DNA from 2 places in the Bradyrhizobium sp. USDA 4541 genome. Region 1 is predicted to be linked to the other one. Evidence: riboswitches for the same ligand, from Rfam matches in the RefSeq annotation. Region 1 holds a riboswitch; the other holds the start of a gene.

Region 1 (7,587 bases):
TCGGCCCAGCCGAACCAGCCGCCATTCTTGCCGCGACCGGTGATCGACGCGTTGACGATCGGATCGGAAACGTCGGCCGCGACCCAGTTGGTGAAGAACATGTTCCAGCCGCCTTCCTTCGGCGGCTTCTGGCTGGCGCGGCGGGTCACCACGGTCTGCCAGTCGGTGGCCTGCAGGTCGACCTTGAAGCCGGCCTCGCGCAACTGCTGCGCAGCCACGACCGGTTGGGCTTTCAACGTCGTGACGTCGCCCGGCGCCATGATCACCACGGGGGTGCCGTCATAGCCGGATGCGGCAAGCGCCTTCTTGGCTTCCGCCAGGCCGTTGCCCTTCACCAGCGTTTCGGCCCCGACGTCGGTCTCGAGCGGCGTGCCGCAGACGAAGAAGGCGCCGCAGATCCTCTGGTACTTGGCGTTGCCGACCAGCGCGTCGAGCACGTCCTTCTGGTTCATCGCCAGGAACGCAGCCCGGCGCACCTTCGGATTGTCGAACGGCGGATAGAGGAAGTTCATGCGTCCGAGGGTCTGGAAGCCGAACTTGTTGAGGACGTCGATCTTGAGATCCGGATTGGCTTCGAGCACCGGCAGCATGTCGAACGGAAGGTTCTCCATGAAATCGATGTCGCCGGATTGCAACGCGTTCACCGCGGTCTGCGCATCGGCCATCGTGACCCACTCGACGCGGTCGACCTTGACCACCTTGCCGCCTGCGGTCCAGCTCGCCGGCTCCTTGCGCGGCACGTAGTCCTTGTTCTTCTCATAGACCGCCTTCACGCCCGGCTGGAATTCCGCCTGCACGAATTTGAACGGTCCGGAGCCGATCTGTTCCGGGATCGGCTTGTCCGGCGGCGTCTCGGCCAGACGCTTCGGCATCATGAACGGCACGCGCGATGACGGCTTGCCGATCGATTCCAGCACGAGGCCGTAGGGTTCCTTCAGCTTCAGCGTGATGGTCTTGGCGTCGGTCGCCTCCAGGCTCGCGACGAAGTCCATCAGCTTCTGGCCCATGCCGTCGACCTTGCCCCAACGCTGCAGCGAGGCGACGCAGTCTTCCGCGGTGACCGGCGCGCCGTCGTGCCACTTCAGACCGTCGCGCAGCGTGAACGTGTAGGTCAGCTTGTCGTCGGAAACCTTCCAGTCCGCCATCTGCGGCTGGATCTTGAAATTGGAATCCGTCGCCAGCAGCGTGTCATAGATCATGTAGCCATGATCGCGGGTGATGTAGGCCGTGGTCATGATCGGATCGATGACGCGCAGATCCGAGTGCATCACCGCGGTGATGGTCTTGCCCGCGGCCATCGCCTGCGGCGCGAATGACAATTCCTGCGGCGCGAACGACAGCGCGAGCGCCGTCAACGCGGCCGCTAGCGTGCGGTGTTTCCAACGCGAGATAGGGAACATGCAATCTCTCCTGACGTGTAACTGGTCAAAGCCGGCTTATTCGTTATGCATGTGGTTCGTTATTTAGGCGAACTAACATGCTGTATGGCTTGTGAAATCGAGACTTGCACCAAGCGCCAAGCGCGTCAATCGGTTTCAGGTCGCATCGGACGTACACAAACGAATGAGGCCGCGCGCCAGATTTTGGCTTTACAAAATCGTCGGCTGAGATTTTCGTAACGCGCGCGCGATGCCGGCGCCGTCAGAACAACAAGAGAGAACAACGATGAACCCCGCCAATCTCCCCTTTGATTCCGAAACGATGCTGCAGGGCCTGCGCAGCTGGGTGGAATGCGAAAGCCCGACCTGGGACGCCGCCGCGGTCGAACGCATGCTCGATCTCGCCGCCCGCGAGATGGCGATCATGGGTGCGACGATCGAGCGCATCGCCGGACGCCAGGGCTTCGCGGGCTGCGTCCGCGCCCGTTTTCCCCATCCGAAACAAGGCCAGCCCGGCATCCTGATCGCCGGCCATCTGGACACCGTTCACCCCGTCGGCACCATCGAGAAGCTGAAGTGGCGGCGCGAAGGCAACAAGTGCTTCGGGCCGGGCATCTTCGACATGAAGGGCGGCAACTACCTGTCGATCGAGGCGATCAGGCAATTGGCGCGCGCCTCCTTTACGACTCCGCTGCCGATCACCGTGCTGTTCACCCCCGACGAAGAGGTCGGCACGCCGTCGACGCGCGACATCATCGAGGCGGAAGCCGCGCGCAACAAATATGTGCTGGTGCCGGAGCCCGGCCGTCCGAACAACGGCGTCGTCACCGGCCGCTATGCGATCGCGCGCTTCAACCTGGAAGCCACCGGCAAGCCCAGCCATGCCGGCGCAACGCTGTCTTCCGGCCGCTCCGCGATCCGCGAGATGGCGCGGCAGATCATCGCCATCGACGGCATGACCACCGAGGACTGCACCTTCTCGGTCGGCATCGTGCATGGCGGCCAGTGGGTCAATTGCGTCGCGACGACCTGTACCGGCGAAGCGCTCAGCATGGCCAAGCGCCAGGCCGATCTCGACCGTGGCGTCGAGCGCATGCTGGCACTGTCGGGCACCGCCAACGACGTGACCTTCAAGGTGACGCGCGGCGTCACCCGCCCGGTGTGGGAGCCCGATGCGGGCACCATGGCGCTCTATGAAAAGGCAAAAGGCCTTGCTGCAGCGATGGGTCTCGATCTGCCGCACGGCAGCGCCGGCGGCGGCTCAGACGGCAACTTCACCGGCGCGATGGGCATCCCCACGCTCGACGGCCTTGGCGTTCGCGGCGCCGATGCACATACGCTCAACGAGCACATCGAGGTCGACAGCCTCGCCGAACGCGGCCGCCTGATGGCGGCACTGCTGGCGACGCTGGACTGACATCGATTTGCACTGCACAACACGTTGGCACTGCCGGATCGAAATTTAGCCTTGTCCATTTTTGAGGCTTCGCCTACGGTCCGGCCGTCCAACGCGACGATGCGGGAGAGATCGAAGCGACAACAATCGTGTTGTTGGCTTCGGCGCCGACGGAGCAACCGCCCCGGAAACTCTCAGGCAAAAGGACTGTATCGTCAGGACGATCTGGAGAGAGACGAACATGGCCGCACATCAAGGGCCATGACGTCCACCGAAGGGGATAGTTCGCTTCTGGCCACAGCCCGATGCGGATCAAGCTCTCAGGTACCGTGACAGATGGGGCGCCGATGCCGGTTTCACCGGCGGTTCGGCGACTCTTACCCACGGGAGCCTGACAACTATCATGCCACACATCGCGATCATCGGCGCCGGCATCACCGGCGTAACGACGGCCTATGCCCTGCTTGAACGCGGCTACAAGGTGACTGTCCTCGACAGGCATCGCTACGCCGCGATGGAAACCTCGTTCGCCAATGGCGGACAACTCTCCGCCAGCAACGCCGAGGTGTGGAACAGCGCCGCGACCATCCTCAAGGGGCTGCGCTGGATGCTGAGAAGCGACGCGCCGCTGCTGATGAACCCGAAGCCGAGCTGGCACAAATATTCCTGGATCGGCGAGTTCGTAGGCCACATCACGCGCTATCGCGGCAACACCATCGAGACCACGAAGCTCGCCATCGAAGCGCGCAAGCATCTGTTCTCGATCGCAGAGCGCGAAAACATCGCCTTCGATCTCGAACGCCGCGGCATCCTGCACGTCTATCACGACAGGGCCGGCTTCGAAGCCGGCCTCAAGGTCAACACGCTGCTGCAGCAAGGCGGGCTCGACCGCCGGCCGGTGACCCCGGACGAGATCCGCGTCATCGAACCCGCGCTGCAGACAACCTGCTATGGCGGCTTCTTCACGCCGTCGGACGCGACCGGCGATATTCACAAATTCACGCGTGGGCTTGCCGACGCCTGCATCCGCCGTGGCGCGAGCTTCGTCCATGAAGCCGACGTCGACACGATCGCACACGGCGATGACGGCTTCCGCATCGGCTGGAACGAAGCTGCTTCACATGATGCTGCGGTCGCGACGCGCCAGCAGCTACAGGCGGACGGGATCGTGATTTGCGCCGGCGTGGCGAGCCGCCACTTCGCCAGCCTGCTCAACGACCGCGTCAATGTCTATCCGGTGAAGGGCTATTCGATCACGGTGCAGCTCGATGCGCCGCAAAGCCGGAATGCGGCCCCAACCGTCAGCCTGCTCGATGAAGCTGCGAAGATCGTCACCAGCCGGCTCGGCGCCGACCGCTTCCGCGTCGCCGGCACCGCCGAGTTCAACGGCTTCAACCGCGACATTCGCGCCGATCGCATTCAACCGCTGGTGGACTGGGTGCGGCATCATTTCCCGGAGATCGACACGTCGAAAGTCGTGCCATGGGCGGGCTTGCGCCCGATGATGCCGAACATGATGCCGGTGGTTCGCGCCGGACGGATTCCGGGCGTGTTCTACAATACGGGCCACGGTCATCTTGGCTGGACACTGTCGGCGGCGACGGCGCAGATGGTGGCCCAGGCGATCGACGATTGGCGCGACCTCGACACGCCGCCGATGGCGCCGACGTTCGGTGCCGGGCTCGACGTGCCCGCCGACGCGCGCAAAGCTGAAATCAATCCACCTTCCAGTGGACTGCTTCAAACTTCACCGGAGGAATAATCGCGGCCAACAGGACTGATTAGCTGCACCGCAAAATCCGCAGCACCGATGGCATGGGACTTGCTCAAGTTCTACCGTGAGTCTGCTACCATCTGTGCTACGGTCTGGTGTGCAACGGTCCCGCTGGGGACTTCATCGACCACAACCCAACGGATCAAATTTGCTCGGATATCTGCTTCGCCGCATCCTCGCCGCCATTCCCGTGATGGGCGTGGTGGCTCTGTTCGTGTTCCTGTTGCTGCGGCTGACGCCGGGCGACCCGGCCGCCATCCTCGCCGGCGACAACGCGACTCCCGAACAGCTCGAACGCATTCGGACCTCGCTTGGTCTGAACGAGCCGATCTACATCCAGTTCTACACCTGGATCGCCAAGTTGCTGCACGGCGACCTCGGCGTCTCCCTGATCTCGAACAAGCCGATCCTCGAAATGATCGTCCCGCGCCTCGAGCCCTCGATCTCGGTCGCGCTGGCCACCATCATCCTCTCGATCCTGGTGGCGGTGCCGCTCGGCGTGATCGCGGCGTGGAAGCACGGCACCTGGATCGACCGCTTCGTGATGGGGCTTTCCGTGCTCGGCTTCTCGGTGCCGGTGTTCGTCATCGGCTATGTGCTGATCCAGATCTTTGCGATTGATCTGCGCTGGGTTCCGGTACAGGGCTTCAAGAGCATCTCGGCCGGCTTCGGTCCGTTCTTCCAGCGCCTCATCCTGCCGACCTGCACACTCTCCTTCATCTATGTCGCGCTGATCGCACGCATGACGCGGGCCTCGATGCTCGATGTGCTCGGCGAGGATTACGTGCGCACGGCGCGGGCCAAGGGCATCGGCGAGACCGGTGTGCTGCTGCGCCATGCGCTGCGCAACGCCGCCGTGCCGGTCATCACGGTGATCGGTTCCGGCTTCGCGCTGCTAATCTCCGGCGTCGTCGTCACCGAGAGCGTGTTCAATCTGCCCGGCATCGGCCGCCTCACCGTCGATGCGGTGCTGGCGCGCGACTATCCGGTGATCCAGGCGATGATCCTGTTGACGTCGGGTATCTACGTCGCGGTCAATCTGTTGATCGACCTCGCCTACACCCTGCTCGATCCTCGTATCCGGTACTGAGCAATGGCGATCGAAACCCTTCCCGAATCCTCGCTTCCCGTCACCCGGCCGTTCCGCGTCAAGTTCGGCTTCCTGACGTCGACGCCGATCATCGCGGTTGCGACGATCAGCCTCGCCCTCATCATCCTGATGGCGATCTTCGCGCCGCTGCTTGCGCCGCACGATCCTCTGCTGCTGACGCCGTCGCAGCGGCTGAAGCCGTCGAGCGCGCAATATCTGCTCGGCACCGACGCTTATGGCCGCGACCTGTTGTCGCGCATCATCTACGGCGCACGGATCTCGCTGGTGATCGGGCTCGGCGCCGCCGTCTGCTCGATCGCCATCGGCCTTCTGATCGGCCTCGTCGCCGGCTTCTTCCGCTGGGTCGATGCGGTGCTGATGCGCGTGATGGACGGCTTGATGGCGATCCCCGCCATCCTGCTCGCGATCGCCGTGGTGTCGCTTTCGGGCGCCAGCATCTGGACCGTGATGGTCGCGATCACCATCCCCGAGATCCCGCGCGTGGCGCGGCTGGTGCGCTCGGTGGTGCTGACCGCACGCGAGGAACCTTATGTCGAGGCCGCGATCTCGCTCGGCACCAGCCTGCCGAAGATCATGTGGCGGCATTTGATGCCGAACACCATCGCGCCGCTGATCGTGCAAGGCACCTATGTCTGCGCGTCCGCGATCTTGACCGAGGCGATCCTGTCGTTCCTCGGCGCCGGCATCTCGCCGGAAACGCCGACATGGGGCAACATCATGGCCGAGGGCCGCGCCTATTTCCAGGTCAAGCCGTCGCTGATCTTCTGGCCGGGGCTGCTGCTCTCGATCGCCATTCTCAGCGTCAACCTGATCGGCGACGCCGCCCGCGACGCGCTCGATCCCCGCATGAAGCAGCGTGAGGGCAAGTGACGGCTTCAGCTCTTCTGAAGCCGTCATTCCGGGGCGATGCGAAGCATCGAACCCGGAATCTCGAGATTCCGGGTCTGGTGCTGGCGCACCATCCCGGAATGACAGTGGGTAAATTCCTTCGCAGCGCCAAGAGACCCTGACATGACCAACGTCGTCCTCGACATCAGCAATCTCGTCGTCGGCCTCGGCCGCAAGGCGGATGCGCATCGCATCATCGACGACCTCTCGCTGCAGGTACGTGAAAGCGAGACGCTGTGCCTGGTCGGCGAAAGCGGCTCGGGCAAGTCGGTGACATCGCTCACCGTGATGGGCCTGCAGCAGAAGGGCACGCTGGTGCCGTCTGGCGGCAGCGTCAAACTGGTCGGCGAGGAACTGCTCACCGCCAGCGACCGGCGGCTGCGGCAACTCCGCGCCACGCGGATGGCGATGATCTTCCAGGAGCCGATGACCGCGCTCAATCCCGTGGTGCCGGTAGGCCGCCAGATCGACGAGGTGCTGCGCGCCCACACAGATCTCGATGCCCGCGCACGGCGCCAGAGGATTTTGGCGATGATGGAGCATGTGCGGCTGCCGGACGTGGAGCGCATCTTCTCCTCCTACCCGCACCGCCTCTCGGGCGGTCAGCGCCAGCGCATCATGATCGCGATGGCGCTGGTGCTGGAGCCGAAGCTCCTGATCGCGGACGAGCCGACCACCGCGCTCGACGTCACCACTCAGAAGCAGATCCTCACCTTGATCCGCGACCTGCAACGCGATCACGGCACCGCGGTTCTGTTTATCACCCACGACATGGGCGTGGTGGCCGAGATCGCCGACCGCGTCGCGGTGATGCGGCACGGCCGCCTGGTCGAAACCGGCCCGCTGCAGGACGTGCTGCGCAATCCGAAGATGGAGTACACCCGCAACCTCCTGTCCTCGGTGCCGAGCCTGGTGCCGCGCGCGCCGCGCCCGGAGACGACCGAGCCCGTGGTGCTGGAAGCCAACGAGCTCAGCAAGGTCTACCGGGAGCGGTCGCTGTACGGCAAAGCCCGCGAGGTCGCCGCCGCCAGCAACGTCA
Region 2 (7,587 bases), 160 kb from region 1:
GTCGCGACCGTCGAAGAGGGCTACATGACCAAGGACCTCGCGCTCCTGGTCGGCGCCGACCAGCGCTGGCTCTCGACCACCGGATTCCTCGACAAGGTATCCGACAACCTCGTGAAGGCGATCGCGGCCTGAGGCCGTCATCCTGGGAAGACAGGTGCGAGCATGACCGTGGCCCTTGTCAGAGCCGTCGTGCTCGCATCGTTCTCGCTCACCACGTCGGCGGCATTCGCTGCCGATCCCCTGCCCGACGCCGTCGCGGCGCCTGGCGAGTCCAAGATCCTCACCGTCCATGCCGAGGGCGTGCAGGTCTATGAGTGCAAGCCGGTCACCGACGGCAAGCTCGCCTGGTCGTTCCGCGAACCGATCGCCACCCTGATCGCCGACGGCCGCACGGTCGGCCGGCATTATGCGGGTCCGAACTGGGAGCATGTCGACGGCAGCGTCGTGACCGCCCGCACCGCCGGCAGCACACCCGGCGCCACCGCCGCCGATATTCCCTGGCTGAAGCTCGAGGTGATCGCCCATCGCGGCAACGGCCTCTTCTCCGGCGTCGCAACCGTGCAGCGGATCAACACCTCGGGCGGCGAGCTCAGCGGCGCTTGCGACAAATCAGGCGCGCTGAAGGGAGCGGCCTACTCGGCGGATTACGTGTTCCTGCGACGGGACTAAGCGTTTTCGAGCGAAGTGGATACCGGTTCGCGTGCAGAAAACGCGCCAAACGAAGAATCGAGGCCTCGTTCCGATTCAATCGGAATGAGGTTCTAGTCGCGGATGCCGCCGTCGATTTCGCGCGGCGCCTGGGCGATCTCTGCGGCGGCAAGGTCGCCGCCGGCCGCGATCGGGTCGGCAAGCCGCGCCTCGGCGGTCTCCCGGACATGCGCGGCGAGCGCCGGCATGCGCTCGATCAGGGCATGGAAGTCCTGCGCATCGAGCACCAGGAGCTTGGTCTTGCGCGCCGCCGTCACCGTGCCGGAGCGGCTGGTCCGCCGCAGCAGCGCGATCTCGCCGAAGAACGCGCCGTCGGAAAGCCGCACAAGCTGGCTCGGCAGGTCGATCTCGACCTCGCCCGCGGTGATGAAATACATCGATGACGCCGCATCGCCGCGCCGCACCAAGACCTCGCCGGCCTCGATGGTCTGCGACCGCAGCAAGCGCATGATGTCGGAAATATCGGCAGCGCCAAGATGTGAGAACAGCGGCACCCGCGCCAGCATGCCCCAGGTCACGACGAAGTCGCGGCGCCGGACCTCGTCGGCGAACGCGGTCGAGATGATCGCGACCGGCAGCGCGATCATCGCGAAGCCGACCACGATCGCGACCACCGTGACGGTCCGGCCGAGCGGCGTAATCGGGACGACGTCGCCGTAACCGACGGTGCCGAGCGTCACGATCGCCCACCACATCGCCTGCGGCATGGTGCCGAACTTGTCCGGCTGCACCCTGTGCTCGATGGCATAGAGCAGCGAGGCAAACAGCAGCACGGCGCCGGTCAGGATCACCACGCAGCCGAACAGCGTGCGCCGCTCGGCATGTAGCGCCGCCAGCAGCGAGCGCATCGCGGTCGAATAGCGCACCAGCTTGAGGAACGGCAGCATGCCGAACAGCACCAGCGCGGTCTTGTCGCCGGTCGCAAGCGCGACGGCCGACGGCAGGAAGGCCAGCAGGTCGATCACGCCGAGCGCCGAGAAGGCGTATTCCAGCCGCGCCCGCGCCGGCGTCATGTCGCGCAGCGAGTGGCCGACCACGCTCCAGAGCCGCGCGGCATATTCCAGCGCGAAGGCGATGACCGCCGCGATCTCGATGGTCGTCAGCAGCCAGCCGAACTGCGCGTCGATCTCGGGCACGGAGGCCAGGATCGCCGCCAGCACATCGACGGCGATGATGGCGACGATGACCCGGGCAAAGCGCAAGCCGCCCGAATGCGGCAGATCATCGCGTTCGAGCAGCTCGTAGAGACGGTCGCGCAGCCCGGGATCGCCGATCGTGGGCTTAAGCGGAGCCGTCGCCACGATCAGCCTCTCCGTCAGGCGCCAGCCGATGCCTGTTGGGTCATGGCCTGTTCGATCGCCGACAGCGCGGCGTCGGCCTTGGCGCCGTCGGGCCCGCCGGCCTGCGCCATGTCGGGCCGGCCGCCGCCGCCCTTGCCGCCGAGCACCTCGGAGCCCTTGCGCACGAGCTCGACCGCGTTGAACCGCGCGGTCAGATCGGCAGTGACGCCGACCACGATGCCGGCCTTGCCGTCCTCGGTGACGCCAACGATCGCGACCACGCCCGAGCCGATCTGCTTCTTGCCGTCGTCGACGAGACTCTTGAGATCCTTGGTCTCGACGCCCTCGACCGCGCGCGCCAGCAGCTTGACATTGCCGACCTCGCGAACGGCTGAGGCGGCGCCGTTCGACGCACCGCCGCCGCCCATCGCGAGCTTCTTGCGGGCGTCGGACAAATCGCGCTCGAGCTTCTTGCGCTCTTCCATCAGAGCTGTGATGCGCGCCGGCACGTCGTCGATCGTGGTGCGCAGCTCCAGCGCCGCGGTCTTGGCCAGCGCGATGGTGTCGTTGGCGTGCTTGCGCGCATGATGCCCGGTCAGCGCCTCGATACGGCGCACGCCGGACGCGACCGCGCCCTCGCTGGTCACGGAAATCATGCCGATGTCACCGGTGCGGCGGACATGGGTGCCGCCGCAGAGCTCGACCGACCAGCCAAGCGCGTTCTGGCCGTGATCGCGGGCGCCCTTGCCCATCGACACGACGCGAACCTCGTCGCCGTATTTCTCGCCGAACAGCGCGCGGGCGCCGGCCTCGCGGGCATCGTCGACGCCCATGACCCGGGTCGTGACCTCGTCATTCTCCAGCACGACATCGTTGGCGATGTCCTCGATCCGGGCGAGCTCTTCCGGCGTGATCTGCTTCGGATGCACGAAGTCGAAGCGCAGCCGGTCCGGCGTCACCAGCGAGCCGCGCTGCGCGATGTGATCGCCGAGCACCTGGCGGAGCGCCTCGTGCAACAGATGCGTCGCCGAATGGTTGGCGCGGATCGACGAGCGCCTGGTGTGGTCGACCTCGAGCTGTAATGCGGTGCCGACACCGAGCGTGCCCTGCTCCACCGTGCCGAGATGCACAAAGAGATCGCCGGCCTTCTTCTGCGTGTCGGTGACGCGGAACTTAACGCCCTCCCCGGTCAGCACGCCGGTGTCGCCGACCTGGCCGCCGGACTCGCCGTAGAACGGCGTCTGGTTCAAGACGATCGCGCCGCTCTCGCCGGCCTTGAGGCTCGCGACTTCGGCGCCGTCCTTGATCAGCGCCGTCACCGCGCCTTCCGCGCTCTCGGTCTCGTAGCCCAGAAACTCGGTCGCGCCGAGCTTCTCGCGCAGCGGGAACCAGATCGCTTCGCTCGCCGCCTCGCCGGAGCCCGCCCAGGACGCACGCGCCTTGATGCGCTGGCGCTCCATCGCGTCGGTGAACGCCGCCTGGTCGACGCTGATACCGCGCGACTTCAACGCGTCCTGGGTCAGGTCCAGCGGGAAACCAAAGGTGTCGTACAGGGTGAAGGCGGTGTCGCCGTCGAACATGTCGCCCTTCTTGAGGCCGGCGCTCTTCTCGTCGAGCAGCGACAATCCGCGCACCAGGGTCTTGCGGAACCGCGTCTCTTCCAGCCGCAGCGTCTCCTCGATCAGCTTCTCAGCGCGCACTAAGTCCGGATAAGCCTGGCCCATCTCGCGGACCAGCGCCCAGACCAGCCGATGCATCAGCGGCTCGCTCGCGCCGAGCAGCTGCGCATGGCGCATCGCGCGGCGCATGATCCGGCGCAGCACATAGCCGCGGCCCTCGTTCGACGGCAGCACGCCATCGGCGATCAGGAAAGCCGACGAACGCAGATGGTCCGCGATCACCCGGTACGACGCCACGTTCCGCGCGTTCGGCCCATGGCCGAGCGCCGACGATGCCGCATCGATCAGGTTGCGGAACAGGTCGCTCTCGAACACGCTTTCGACGCCCTGCAAGATCGACGCCATGCGCTCCAGGCCCATGCCGGTATCGATCGAGGGACGCGGCAGCGCCACGCGCTCCTCCTTCGTCACCTGCTCGTACTGCATGAACACCAGGTTCCAGAACTCCAGGAAGCGGTCGCCGTCCTCCTCAGGCGTGCCCGGCGGACCGCCCCAGATGTGCTCGCCGCGATCGATGAAGATTTCGGAGCACGGCCCGCACGGGCCGGTATCGCCCATCGCCCAGAAATTGTCCGAGGTCGCGATCCGTATGATGCGGTCATCCGAGAAGCCGGCGATCTTCTTCCAGTGGCCCGCCGCCTCGTCGTCGTCGTGGTAGACGGTGACGAGCAGCTTGTCCTTCTTCAGCCCGAACTCCTTCGTGATCAGGTTCCAGGCCAGCTCGATCGCGCGCTCCTTGAAGTAATCGCCGAACGAGAAGTTGCCGAGCATCTCGAAGAAGGTGAGATGGCGCGCGGTGTAGCCGACATTGTCGAGGTCGTTGTGCTTGCCGCCGGCGCGCACGCATTTCTGCGCCGTGGTGGCACGCTGATAGGGACGCTTCTCGATCCCGGTGAAGACGTTCTTGAACTGCACCATGCCGGCATTGTTGAACATCAAGGTCGGGTCGTTGCGCGGCACCAGCGGCGACGAGGCCACGATCTCGTGCCCGTTCGCCTTGAAGTAGTTCAGAAATGTCGACCTGATGTCGTTGACGCTGCTCATGTTCATCCAATCGGAAAAAGTGGCCGGCCAGCCGCAAAAAGGCGTCATTTTCCGGCCGAACGCTTTTAGACATTGCCAGCTGCGGTGTCCAGAAACTGTGCAGGCGGATCATGGGCTTGCCGCGGCAGCACAAAGCCCATTGGATAGTTGCTGCAGCTGCGTTGACAGTCTTGGTGGCGCCGTGTTTTCTACCTACCTATACCTAGTCACGTCGGGAGAGACCGGCCTTACCGCCGGCGCCGAAGGAGCAACCGCCCCGGAAACTCTCAGGCAAAAGGACCGCGTGACGTCTGACATCTGGAAAGAGACGCTGGGGTTCGCCCCGATGCGTCCGCCGACGGGATAATACTCTCAGGCACAGCGACAGATGGGGCTTTCTGCAGGTTTCTCAAGGGGAAATAGGTCCCCGGCGGGAACCGCGAGGGCCCTGTGATGCTTGCGCGCGAAACCTCCCCGCTGAAACAGACCCCGCTGCACGCGCTGCACCTTGCGCGGGGCGCCAAGATGGTGCCGTTCGCCGGCTATGACATGCCGGTGCAATACGCGGCTGGCGTGCTGAAGGAGCACCTGCACACCCGCAAGGAAGCCGGCCTGTTCGATGTGTCGCACATGGGCCAGCTCGTGCTGAAGGCCAAATCCGGCAAGGTCGCGGATGCCGCGCTCGCACTGGAAAAACTGGTGCCGCAGGACATCGTCGGCATCGCGCCGGGACGGCAGCGCTACGCGCAATTCACCAATAATGACGGTGGCCTGCTCGACGACCTGATGGTGGCGAATTTCGGCGATCACCTGTTCCTGGTGGTCAACGCCGCTTGCAAGGCCGAGGACGAGGCGCATCTGCGCGCGAATCTCTCCGACGCCTGCGAGATCATCTCGCTGGCCGACCGCGCGCTGATCGCGCTGCAGGGCCCGAAAGCGGAATCGGCGTTGGCGAAACTTTGTGCAGATGTCGGTTCGATGAAATTCATGGATGCCGGTCCGCGCCGGCTCAGTGACGTCGACTGCTTCGTCTCGCGCTCCGGCTATACCGGCGAGGACGGCTTTGAGATTTCCGTGCCCGCAGACAAGGTGGAAGCCCTGGTCACCGCGCTGCTCGACAATCCCGACGTGTTGCCGATCGGGCTCGGCGCGCGCGACAGCCTGCGGCTCGAAGCCGGGCTGTGCCTCTATGGCCATGACATCGACACCACGACGACGCCGGTCGAAGGCGCGCTGGAATGGTCGGTGCAGAAGGTTCGCCGCAGCGGCGGCGCCCGCGCCGGCGGCTTCTCCGGCGCCGACAAAATTCTCGCGCAATTCGCAGATGGCGCTGCGCGCCGACGGGTCGGCCTGAAGCCTGACGGCCGCGCACCGGTGCGCGAAGGCGCCGCGCTGTTCGCCGATGCCGGCTCGACCGAGCAGATCGGCAAGGTGACCTCGGGCGGCTTCGGCCCGAGCCTCAATGCGCCGGTTGCGATGGGCTACCTGCCCACGGCCCTTTCCGCCGTCGGCACCACCGTTTTCGCCGAAGTGCGCGGCCAGCGGCTGCCGCTGAAAGTCGCCGCTACGCCCTTCGTCCCCAATACCTACAAACGCTGAACGCCAAAGGATCGACCCCATGACGACGCTGTACACGTCCGACCACGAATGGCTCCGCATCGAGGGCGACGTCGCCACAATCGGGATCACCGACTATGCGCAGTCGCAGCTCGGCGACGTCGTGTTCGTCGAACTGCCCAAGGTCGGCCGCAGCCTGAAGCAGGCCGAGGCCGCCGCTGTCGTCGAATCCGTCAAGGCCGCCTCCGACGTTTACGCGCCGATCTCCGGCGAGGTGGTCGAGGTCAACGACGCGCTCGCCGCCGAGCCCGCGCTGGTCAATTCCGACGCCGGCGGCAAGGCCTGGTTCTTCAAGCTGAAGATTGCCGACAAGGGCGAGCTCGGCGGCCTGATGGACGAGGCCGCCTACGCCGCGCACACCGCCTAAAGGATCACTCCGAGGATCACGTCATGAACGCGCCCTTCAAGCCGATCAACGAAGCCGCCACCGATTTCGTCCGCCGCCACATCGGACCGTCGCCGCGCGACGTCAACGCGATGCTGGAGACGGTCGGCGCCGCGAGCCTGCAGGCGCTGATGAACGAGACGCTGCCGGCGTCGATCCGGCAGAAGGCGCCGCTCGATCTCGGCCGGGCGCTGAGCGAGACCGAGGCGCTCGCGCATATGGGCGAGCTCGCCGCGCAGAACCAGGTGTTCACCTCGCTGATCGGCCAGGGCTATTCCGGCACCATCCTGCCCGCCGTGATCCAGCGCAACATTCTGGAGAACCCGGCCTGGTACACCGCCTATACGCCGTACCAGCCGGAGATCAGCCAGGGCCGGCTCGAGGCGCTGTTCAACTTCCAGACCATGATTTGCGATCTCACCGGGCTCGACGTCGCCAACGCCTCGCTGCTCGACGAGGCGACGGCAGCGGCGGAAGCGATGGCGCTCGCCGAGCGGCACTCGCAGGTCAAGGCGAAGGTGTTCTTCGTCGACAAGGAGGTGCATCCGCAGACGCTGGCGGTAATGCGCACGCGCGCCGCGCCGCTGGGCTGGGCGCTGGTGGTCGGCGATCCCTTGACCGAGCTCGACAACGCCGATGTGCTCGGTGCGCTGCTGCAATATCCGGGCACATCGGGCGCGGTACGCGACCTCAAGCCTGCCATCGCGTCGCTGCGCGCCAAGGGCGCGCTTGCGATCGTCGCGGCGGACCTGCTGTCGCTGACGCTGCTCGCCTCGCCCGGCGAGCTCGGCGCCGACATCGCGATCGGCTCGGCGCAGCGGTTCGGCGTGCCGATGGGGTATGGCGGACCGCACGCCGCCTATATGGCGGTGCGCGACACGCTGAAGCGCTCGCT

What was found. A riboswitch is a leader RNA that binds a small molecule or an ion and turns the genes downstream of it on or off. The one in region 1 is predicted to bind glycine.
Region 2: linked by a shared signal. The riboswitch ahead of gcvT (glycine cleavage system aminomethyltransferase GcvT) and the one ahead of J2R80_RS23895 (D-amino acid dehydrogenase) in region 1 are both predicted to bind glycine.

The regions. Positions count from the first base shown of each region.
Region 1 covers NZ_JALJZF010000001.1:5,070,635-5,078,221, reverse strand. Annotated here, with positions in the region: gene J2R80_RS23905 (ABC transporter substrate-binding protein) at 1-1,400, opposite strand, end outside; gene J2R80_RS23900 (M20/M25/M40 family metallo-hydrolase) at 1,666-2,796, shown strand; glycine riboswitch at 2,889-2,995, shown strand; glycine riboswitch at 2,999-3,113, shown strand; gene J2R80_RS23895 (D-amino acid dehydrogenase) at 3,179-4,537, shown strand; gene J2R80_RS23890 (ABC transporter permease) at 4,698-5,639, shown strand; gene J2R80_RS23885 (ABC transporter permease) at 5,643-6,530, shown strand; gene J2R80_RS23880 (ABC transporter ATP-binding protein) at 6,672-7,587, shown strand, end outside.
Region 2 covers NZ_JALJZF010000001.1:4,906,098-4,913,684, reverse strand. Annotated here, with positions in the region: gene J2R80_RS23090 (NADP-dependent isocitrate dehydrogenase) at 1-132, shown strand, start outside; gene J2R80_RS23085 (DUF3455 domain-containing protein) at 163-669, shown strand; gene J2R80_RS23080 (cyclic nucleotide-gated ion channel) at 762-2,012, opposite strand; gene alaS (alanine--tRNA ligase) at 2,024-4,711, opposite strand; glycine riboswitch at 4,914-5,002, shown strand; gene gcvT (glycine cleavage system aminomethyltransferase GcvT) at 5,144-6,289, shown strand; gene gcvH (glycine cleavage system protein GcvH) at 6,309-6,674, shown strand; gene gcvP (aminomethyl-transferring glycine dehydrogenase) at 6,698-7,587, shown strand, end outside.